DNA from 3 places in the Cupriavidus taiwanensis LMG 19424 genome. Region 1 is predicted to be linked to each of the others. Evidence: predicted binding sites of a transcription regulator. Region 1 holds the regulator's gene; each other region holds the start of a gene.
The links. The regulator HrcA, encoded in region 1, represses chaperone genes, less so after heat shock. The targets are predictions, from matches to a motif close to TTAGCACTCNNNNNNNNNGAGTGCTAA.

Region 1 (3,278 bases):
TTGCGCCACTGGCCCAGCACCCGGAACACCTCGTCGAAGGCCGTGGCGGTGGTGGTGCCAGAGTACTGCGGATACATGGGCAGCACCAGCACCTGCTCGCAGCCCTGGCGGCGCAGCGCCTCCATCACCGAACCGATCGACGGGTTGCCGTAGCGCATTGCGCACGCCACCGTCACCTCGTGGCCATTCTGGTGCAGCAGCCGCTGCAGCGCATGCGCCTGGCGCTCGCTGTAGACCAGCAGCGGCGAGCCCGTCATATGGGCCTCGCGCAGCCAGATCGATTCGTACTTGAGCGCCGACGCGCGCGAGCGCAGCGGCAGGATCACGCCGTACAGCAGCGGCAGCCACGCCGCGCGCGGTATTTCCACCACGCGCGGATCGGACAGGAATTCTTTCAGGTAACGCCCCACAGCCTTGGGGGTCGGGGCGTCGGGGGTGCCCAGGTTGACCAGCAGGATGGCCGTGCGCGGCGCCTGGCCGTGCTGGTAGGCCGGTTCGGGAGAAAACGTCATGTCGCTTCCGGGTTGGCGCGATGCCGGGATGGGGCGGGTGTGACGACGGGTGCCGCGACGGGTGCAGCGCAGCGGCGCCGCGCCCGCGCGGCGGGAATGGAGCCGCCGGTCAGACCGGAACGCCGGACCACTAGTTCTGGCTCAGCGCGCTGGACAGCAACCGCGCAGTAATGTCGACGATCGGGATCACACGCTCGTAGGCCATGCGCGTGGGGCCGATCACGCCCAGCGTGCCGACGATCTGCCCGTCGACCTCGTACGGCGCGGTAATGACCGCCATGTCCTCGATCGGCACCAGCTGGCTTTCACCGCCGATGAAGATCTGCACGCCCTGCGCATGGCTGGACACATCCAGCAGCTGCAGCAGGCTGGTCTTGTGCTCGAACACGTCGAACAGGCGCCGCAGCTTGTCCATGCTCGAGGCCAGGTCGTCGACTTCGAGCAGCTTGCGCTCGCCGCTGATGTAGACGTGGTCGTCATCCTCGTCCTCGGCGGTGCTGCCGGCCTCGACCGCGGCCTGCATCAGCTGCGACATGTCGCGGCGCAGGTCCTGCAACTCCAGCCGCAGGTGGCTGCGCACGGTGTCGAAGCTCATGCCGGCATAGTGCGAGTTGAAGAAGTTGGCGGCCTCGATCAGCTGGGCCGGCGTGTACGGCAGTTCGGTCTGGATGATGCGGTTCTGCACGTCGCCCTCGGGGCTGACGATGATCAGCAGGATGCGCTTGTCCGACAGCCGCATGAACTCGATCTGCCGGAACGCCTGCGCGCGGCGCGGCGTCATCACCACGCCGGCAAAGTGCGACAGGTTGGACAGCGTGCGCGCCGCCGCGGTAATCATGCGCTGCGGCCCCAGCTGCTGCCCGCCCAGCTGGTCCTGGATCTGCCCGGTCAGCTCGGCCAGGTCGGCGTTGCGCTCGAGCGGCTTGGCCGTCAGCATCGAGTCGACGAACAGCCGGTAGCCACGCGGCGTCGGGATCCGGCCGGCCGACGTGTGCGGGCTGGCGATAAAACCCATTTCCTCGAGATCGGACATCACATTGCGGATCGTCGCCGGCGACAGGTCCAGCCCCGAGTACTTGGACAGGGTGCGGGAGCCGACCGGCTGGCCTTCGGCAATGTAGCGCTCGATCAGGGTCTTGAGCAGCGTTTTGGAGCGTTCATCCATGATGCCCCGATTTTACGCAAGTTTTGGACCTTCTGGCGGCCCGGCCGGATGTGCCGCCAGATGTGCCGCCGGACGGGCCGCCGGCGCCTGCTGACAACCGTCACGGCGGTATGGTCTAATCCCGGCATGTCCGCCCCACCCAAAGCCAGCGCCGTGCGCACACCATTCAAGACCGTCGCCCTGGTGGGCAGGTACTCCACTGCCGGCATCGAAGGGCCGCTGGAAGAGATTGCCTCCTATATCCTGCGCAACGGCCAGGACGTGGTATTCGAGCGCGAGACCGCGCTGGCCACCGGGCTGACCGCCTATCCCGCCCTGTCCGCCGAGGAAATCGGCCGGCAGGCCGACGTTGCCGTGGTGCTCGGTGGCGACGGTACGCTGCTGGGCATCGCCCGCCAGCTCGCCGGCTATGACGTGCCCCTGATCGGCGTGAACCACGGGCGGCTCGGTTTCATGACCGACATCGCGCTGGAAGATGCGCATACGGTGCTGCCCGACATGCTCGACGGCCGCTACGAGTCCGAGACGCGGCTGCTGCTGGCCTCGCGCGTGGTGCGCGACGACATGGACATCTTCTCCGCGCTGGCGCTGAACGATGTGGTGGTGAACCGCTCCGGCATTTCGGGCATGGTCGAGCTGGCGGTTTCGGTGGACGGCCACTTCATGTACAACCAGCGCTCCGACGGCCTGATCGTGTCGACCGCGACCGGCTCCACCGCTTACGCGCTGTCGGCCGGCGGCCCGATCCTGCACCCCACGCTGTCGGGCGTGGTGCTGGTGCCGATCGCCCCGCACGCGCTGTCCAACCGGCCGATCGTGCTGCCGCACGACGCCGAGGTAACCATCGAGGTGGCGAGCGCGCGCGACGCCAGCGTCAACTTCGACATGCAGTCGCTGACCTCGCTGCTGCCGGGCGACCGCATCGTGGTGCGGCGCTCGCAGAAGACCATCAACCTGCTGCACCCGGTGGGCTACAACTACTACGCCACGCTGCGCAAGAAGCTGCACTGGCACGAATACCCGTCCGAAGACAACCGCCTCTGAGCGCAATCCAGCCGCCCCTCAGCCCGAGCCCGACCCTTCATCGGACCGACTACCCTTCCCGCCACGATGCTGCGCAGCCTGTCCATCCGTGATTTCGTCATCGTCGACACCCTCGACCTGGACTTCGCCTCCGGCTTTACCGTCTTCACCGGCGAGACCGGCGCCGGCAAGTCGATCCTGATCGACGCCCTGGCGCTGGTGCTGGGCGAGCGCGCCGATGCCGGCGTGGTGCGCGAAGGCGCGCCGCGCGCCAGCGTCAGCGCCACCTTCTCGACCCATCCCGCGCTCGATGCCTGGCTGGCCGAGCGCGAACTCAACAGCGAAGAAGACGGCGGCGTACCGACCGTGCTGCTGCGCCGTACCGTCGATGCCGGCGGCCGCAGCAAGGCCTTTATCAACGGCGCTGCCGCCACCCTGGCACAGCTGCGCGAAGTGGGCGACCAGCTGGTCGATATCCACGGCCAGCATGCGCACCAGCAACTGCTGCGCCCCGATGCGCAGCGGCTGCTGTTCGATGCCCATGCCGGGCTGACGCAGCAGGCCGCCGCCGTGGCCGA
Region 2 (3,278 bases), 850 kb from region 1:
GCAGAAAGCGTCGTTCCGCAATGTCGATATCACCGGCGCCGCCGACTTCGGCAAGGACTTCTCGCTGACCGACCACACCGGCAAGGTGCGCACCCTGGCCGACTACAAGGGCAAGGCCGTGGTGATGTTCTTCGGCTACACCCACTGCCCGGACGTCTGCCCCACCACCATGGCCGAACTGAAGGCGGTGATGGAGAAGCTGGGACCGGACGCGGACCGCGTACAGGTGCTGTTCGTCACGGTGGATCCGGAACGCGATACGCAGGCCCTGCTGGCGCAGTACGTGCCCGCCTTCGATCCGCGCTTCGTCGGGTTGCGCCCGGCCGACGAGGCCTCGCTGCAGAAGCTGGCCAAGGACTTCAAGGTGTTCTACGCCAAGGTGCCGGGCAGCTCGCCCAACAACTACACGGTGGATCACTCGGCCGGCAGCTATGTGTTCGATCCTAACGGCAAGCTGCGGCTGTTCATCCGTCACGGCCAGGGTCCGGAACCCATCGCGCACGACCTGAAACAGCTGTTGTCCTGACGCAGCCGGGGCGAACGGGTGCGGCATAACGTCGCACCATGGCTTCCCCGGGCAACAAAAAAGGCCGGTCCATGGACCGGCCTTTTGCATGGATGCGGTGAGGATCAGGCGAAGGCCTGCAGCGCGCCCTTCATCTTCTTCATCGCCGCCGCCTCGATCTGGCGGATGCGCTCGGCCGACACGCCGAACTCGTCGGCCAGCTCATGCAGCGTGGCGCCGCCCGAGCCGTCGTCCTCGACGTTGAGCCAGCGCGCCTCGATGATGCGGCGGCTGCGCTCGTCGAGCTTGGCCAGCGCTTCTTCCAGCCCCTCGACCTGCATGCGGTCCTGGCGCTTGGCCTCCATCACGCGGGTCGGCTCGTTGTGGTTGTCGGCCAGGTAGGCGATGGGGGCGAATTCCTCTTCGCCGTCGTCGACCTGGCCTTCCAGCGCCAGATCGCCGCCCGACAGGCGGGTTTCCATCTCCATCACTTCTTCAGGCTTGACGTTCAGCTCGCGCGCCACGGCCTCGACCTGCTCCGGCGTGAAGGTGTGCCCGCCCTGCTTGTGGCTGCGCAGGTTGAAGAACAGCTTGCGCTGGGCCTTGGTGGTGGCCACCTTGACCATGCGCCAGTTCTTCAGCACATATTCATGGATTTCTGCCTTGATCCAGTGCATTGCGTACGACACCAGGCGCACGCCCTGGTCCGGATCGAAACGCTTCACTGCCTTCATCAGGCCGATATTGCCTTCCTGGATCAGGTCGGCGTGGGGCAGGCCGTAGCCCAGGTACTGGCGGGCGATCGACACCACCAGCCGCAGGTGCGACATCACCAGGCGGCGGGCCGCCTCGACGGAATCGTGGTCGCGCAGTTCGCGCGCGAGGCGTTGCTCTTCCTCCGCGGTCAGCAGCGGAATGCGGTGGACAGCCTGGATATAGCTGTCGAGGTTGCCCACGGTCGCCGGAAAGGTCAGCGCAAAGCTGCCCGTGTTCCGGGGCACCGTCGGCAGACGGTTATTGGTCAGGGTTTGGTCGGCAGACAAGACTGCGTTCACTCAATGGCTCCTTTCGCGTCCGGCGGTTTGGTTGCCGGTGCGCCGCGGCCCCATGGGGAATCGGCGGCACTGCAACACATCTTAGCACTCTGGCCGGGTGAGTGCTAATTGGAGTTCCGATGCGTACGATAGTTCCCGGGTATCGCTCTTACTGTTCGGATAGCCAGGTAAATCCTAAAGAGACGGCAACGATACCGCTGCCATCGCGCACTGGTAGTTAGAGCGCAGGGTGGCAACGGGGTTCTTCCCGCCGCTGCAATGCTCTGTTCCAGCACCGGCTACACTCGACCGGCGGGCAGCGCACTGGCATGCTTGCGAGCCTCTCTTATCGGATCGGAGGAGTTATGTCTGCTATCGAACACTTGCTCAAGCCGCATGTGCGCGACCTGGGCGATTTCACCGTGCGCCGGCTGCTGCCGGCCGCGGCAACCCAGACCGTCGGGCCGTTTATCTTCTTCGACCATATGGGGCCGGTGCAGCTGCCGCCGGGCCAGGGCGCCGATGTGCGCCCGCATCCCCATATCGGACTGGCCACGGTCACCTATCTGTTCGAGGGCGAGATCATCCATCGCGACAGCCTGGGCAGCGACCAGGCGATCCGCCCCGGCGACGTCAACTGGATGACCGCGGGCCACGGCATCGTGCACTCGGAGCGATCGCCCGAGCACGTGCGGCCCGAGGGCGCACGCCTGCACGGCATCCAGACCTGGGTGGCGCTGCCGCAGGAGCATGAGGGCGCCGAGCCGTCGTTTTTCCACCATCCGGCCGCGACGCTGCCGCGCATCGAGCGGCCCGGCGTGCGCATGGTGGTGATTGCCGGCGATGCGTTCGGCCAGACCTCGCCGGTCCAGGTCTTCAGCCGCACGCTGTATGTGGCGATCGAGCTGGACGCGGGGGCCAGCGTGGAAATTCCCGCCGACCACGCCGAGCGCGGCATCTATCCGGTGGACGGCGCGGTCGCGCTCGACGGCGAGCCGCTGCCCGCCGAGCACATGGTGGTGCTCACGCCGGGCCAGCCGGCGACGCTGACGGCCACGGCGCCGTCGCGCGTGATGCTGCTGGGCGGCGACCCGACCGACGGGCACCGCTTCATCTACTGGAATTTCGTTGCCAGCAGCAAGGTGGCGATCGAGGCCGCGGCCCAGCGCTGGGAGGACGACCAGTTCCCGCATGTGCCCGGCGAGACCGAGCGCATTCCGCTGCCTCCGCGCAAGCCGTGACGGTGGTGCCGGGCCAGCTCAGACCGGACTGGCCCAGGTCACGCGCGTGCCCTGGCGCAGGCATTCGCGGATGGCCTCGATCTGGATGGCGATGGGCGCCGGCACCGGCACCGCGCCGTCCAGCACGCGGCGGATCCAGGCCACGGTGAGGCCGGCATCGCTGCCCGGCGGCAACTCCGGCACGTCGCCGATCGAGCCGCCGGCCTGGCCGACCAGGGTCTGCTGGTGGCCTTCATGCAGCCAGTCGATACGGCCGCTGCGCCGGGCGTCGGCGACCACCTCGCCCTCGGTGCCGCGTGCCAACAGCACGTTGGCGGGTTCGTGGGAGAAGTAATCGGTCAGCGTCTCGCGGTATTCAGGGTGCGTGTAGCTATACAGCCGCAGGCCTTCGGCGGGCGTGTGCTCGCCCACCGGCTGCAGCATCTTCGCCACGGTGTGCGAGGAATTGCGCAGCCCGATCACGGTGCGCCGCTCCAGCAGCCGCGACAGCCCGGGCGA
Region 3 (3,278 bases), 440 kb from region 1:
ATCCGTTCCTGCTGCGGGTGGACAACTATCCAGGCGCACAGCGCCCGCTTTAGTTCACCGGGCGTGAGCAGGCAGCCGTGCATGGATTGCAGCGCCATGCAGAAGATTTCACCACGCGTGTCCAACCGAACCGGACGCGCATTCACAGGAGAGGAAGATGAGCAAGACCTACAAGCGTTTGGACAAGGACCAGGCGGCGGTACTGATGGTGGATCACCAGGCCGGCCTGCTGTCGCTGGTGCGCGACATCGACCCCGACAAGTTCAAGAACAACGTTCTCGCCATGGCCGATCTGGCCAGGTATTTCAAGCTGCCTACGATCCTGACCACCAGCTTCGAGGACGGACCCAACGGGCCGCTGGTGCCGGAACTGAAGGCGATGTTCCCCGATGCGCCCTTCATTCCGCGCCCCGGGCAGATCAATGCATGGGACAACGAGGACTTCGTCAAGGCAGTGAAGGCAACCGGCAAGAAGCAGTTGCTGATCGCCGGCGTGGTGACTGAGGTCTGCGTGGCGTTTCCGGCATTGTCAGCGATCGAAGAAGGCTTCGATGTGTTCGTGGTGACCGATGCATCGGGAACGTTCAATGAGGTGACACGCGAATCCGCGTGGCACCGCATGGCCGAGGCCGGCGCCCAACTGATGACGTGGTTCGGCGTTGCCTGCGAGCTTCATCGCGACTGGCGCAACGACATCGAGGGGCTGGGGACCTTGTTCTCCAACCATATTCCCGACTATCGGAACCTGATTACGGCGTACACCACCGTGAAGGGCGGCAAATAACATCACCCCGGCCACGCGCGAAGCCCCTGGCGCCGCGCTGGCCAATGGCAGGCAATAAGGCCTATTCCGCAGTCGATGCGGTGCGAGTCCGATTCGTGCCGCATCACCGACATGATTGCACTGGGCGCCGGAATCGCTTCCGGCGCCATCCGCCCCCCATATGCGCTGCCCATGTGCGCTGCGCCAGTCCCCGGGAAAACCCGCATCCGGCGCCTGTCTTGAAATGCCCCTACCCCGTCCCTATAATTAGCACTCGTCAGGGGGGAGTGCTAACAGCCCTCTGCGACACCTGAACATTTCTGACGGCCGTCGCCTCGGTAGCCGGCCGATTTGTGATCAAAAACTCACTTTGTATCTAGGAGTCCGTATGAATCTGCGTCCTCTGCACGACCGCGTGATCGTGAAGCGTCTGGACAACGAAACCAAGACCGCGTCCGGTATCGTGATTCCCGACAACGCTGCCGAGAAGCCCGATCAAGGCGAAGTGCTGGCAATCGGTCCCGGCAAGAAGGATGACAAGGGCAACAACATCGCCCTGGACGTCAAGGTCGGCGATCGCGTGCTGTTCGGCAAGTATGCCGGCCAGGGCGTGAAGGTGGATGGCCAGGAACTGCTGGTCATGCGCGAAGAAGACATCATGGCCGTGGTCAACAAGTAATCCGTTACTTGTAGCCCCACCCGTACAGATTTCAGGAGATTCAGAACATGGCAGCAAAAGACGTAGTGTTCGGCGACGCCGCCCGTGCCAAGATGGTCGAAGGCGTGAACATCCTCGCCAACGCCGTTAAAGTGACCCTGGGCCCGAAGGGCCGCAACGTGGTGCTGGAGCGCAGCTTCGGCGGGCCGACCGTGACCAAGGACGGCGTGTCCGTGGCTAAGGAAATCGAGCTGAAGGACAAGCTGCAGAACATGGGCGCCCAGATGGTCAAGGAAGTGGCTTCCAAGACCAGCGACAACGCCGGTGACGGTACCACCACCGCAACCGTGCTGGCCCAGTCGATCGTGCGCGAAGGCATGAAGTTCGTCGCCGCCGGCATGAACCCGATGGACCTGAAGCGCGGCATCGACAAGGCTGTCGGCGCTGCCGTGGAAGAGCTGAAGAAGATCAGCAAGCCCACCACCACCAGCAAGGAAATCGCCCAGGTCGGCGCGATCTCGGCCAACAGCGACGCCTCGATCGGCGAGCGCATCGCCGAAGCCATGGACAAGGTCGGCAAGGAAGGCGTGATCACCGTCGAAGACGGCAAGTCGCTGGCCGACGAGCTGGAAGTCGTGGAAGGCATGCAGTTCGACCGCGGCTACCTGTCGCCGTACTTCATCAACAACCCGGAAAAGCAGGTTGTCGCGCTGGACAACCCGTTCGTGCTGCTGTTCGACAAGAAGATCAGCAACATCCGCGACCTGCTGCCGGTGCTGGAGCAAGTGGCCAAGGCCGGCCGCCCGCTGCTGATCATCGCTGAAGACGTCGAGGGCGAAGCCCTGGCGACCCTGGTGGTCAACAACATCCGTGGCATCCTGAAGACCGCCGCCGTCAAGGCTCCGGGCTTCGGCGACCGCCGCAAGGCCATGCTGGAAGACATCGCCATCCTGACCGGCGGCACCGTCATCGCCGAAGAAGTCGGCCTGACGCTGGAAAAGGCCACCCTGAACGACCTGGGCCAGGCCAAGCGCATCGAAATCGGCAAGGAAAACACCATCATCATCGATGGCGCCGGCGACGCTGCTGGCATCGAAGGCCGCGTGAAGCAGATCCGCGCCCAGATCGAAGAAGCGACCTCGGACTACGACCGTGAGAAGCTGCAAGAGCGCGTGGCCAAGCTGGCCGGCGGTGTTGCCGTGATCAAGGTTGGCGCTGCCACCGAAGTCGAAATGAAGGAAAAGAAGGCCCGCGTGGAAGACGCCCTGCACGCCACCCGCGCTGCGGTGGAAGAAGGCATCGTCCCCGGCGGTGGTGTGGCCCTGCTGCGCGCCCGCGCCGCGATCTCGGCTCTGCAAGGCGACAACGCCGACCAGAACGCCGGTATCAAGATCGTGCTGCGCGCGATGGAAGAGCCGCTGCGCCAGATCGTGCTGAACGCCGGTGAAGAAGCTTCGGTGGTCGTTGCCAAGGTCATCGAAGGCAAGGGCAACTACGGCTACAACGCCGCTTCGGGCGAGTACGGCGACCTGGTGGAAATGGGCGTGCTGGACCCGACCAAGGTCACCCGCACCGCACTGCAGAACGCCGCTTCGGTGGCTTCGCTGATGCTGACCACCGACTGCGCCGTGGCCGAAACGCCGAAGGAAGAGTCGGCTCCGGCAATGCCGGGCGGCATGGGCGGCATGGGCGGTATGGAAGGCATGATGTAATCCATCCCCAGCCCACTGCCCGCCAGGGCAGGCTGCGATAAAAAACCCCCGCGGACGCGAGTCCGCGGGGGTTTTTGTTTGGATGGCCGGCGCGGTAGGGCGCGGGCAGGCGCGCGTCAGACCTCTACCACGCAGCACCAGTCGA

Region 2: the regulator HrcA is predicted to act here: its motif matches at 1,642-1,668, upstream of rpoH (RNA polymerase sigma factor RpoH).
Region 3: the regulator HrcA is predicted to act here: its motif matches at 1,031-1,057, upstream of groES (co-chaperone GroES).

Annotation. Positions count from the first base shown of each region.
Region 1 covers NC_010528.1:1,143,826-1,147,103, reverse strand. Annotated here, with positions in the region: gene hemH (ferrochelatase) at 1-512, opposite strand, end outside; gene hrcA (heat-inducible transcriptional repressor HrcA) at 643-1,677, opposite strand; gene RALTA_RS05305 (NAD kinase) at 1,804-2,721, shown strand; gene recN (DNA repair protein RecN) at 2,788-3,278, shown strand, end outside.
Region 2 covers NC_010528.1:297,602-300,879, forward strand. Annotated here, with positions in the region: gene RALTA_RS01450 (SCO family protein) at 1-526, shown strand, start outside; gene rpoH (RNA polymerase sigma factor RpoH) at 631-1,560, opposite strand; gene RALTA_RS01460 (pirin family protein) at 1,905-2,780, shown strand; gene ybiB (DNA-binding protein YbiB) at 2,799-3,278, opposite strand, start outside.
Region 3 covers NC_010528.1:706,239-709,516, forward strand. Annotated here, with positions in the region: gene RALTA_RS03315 (YciI family protein) at 1-53, shown strand, start outside; gene ycaC (isochorismate family cysteine hydrolase YcaC) at 158-784, shown strand; gene groES (co-chaperone GroES) at 1,152-1,442, shown strand; gene groL (chaperonin GroEL) at 1,490-3,133, shown strand; gene RALTA_RS03335 (metallophosphoesterase) at 3,250-3,278, opposite strand, start outside.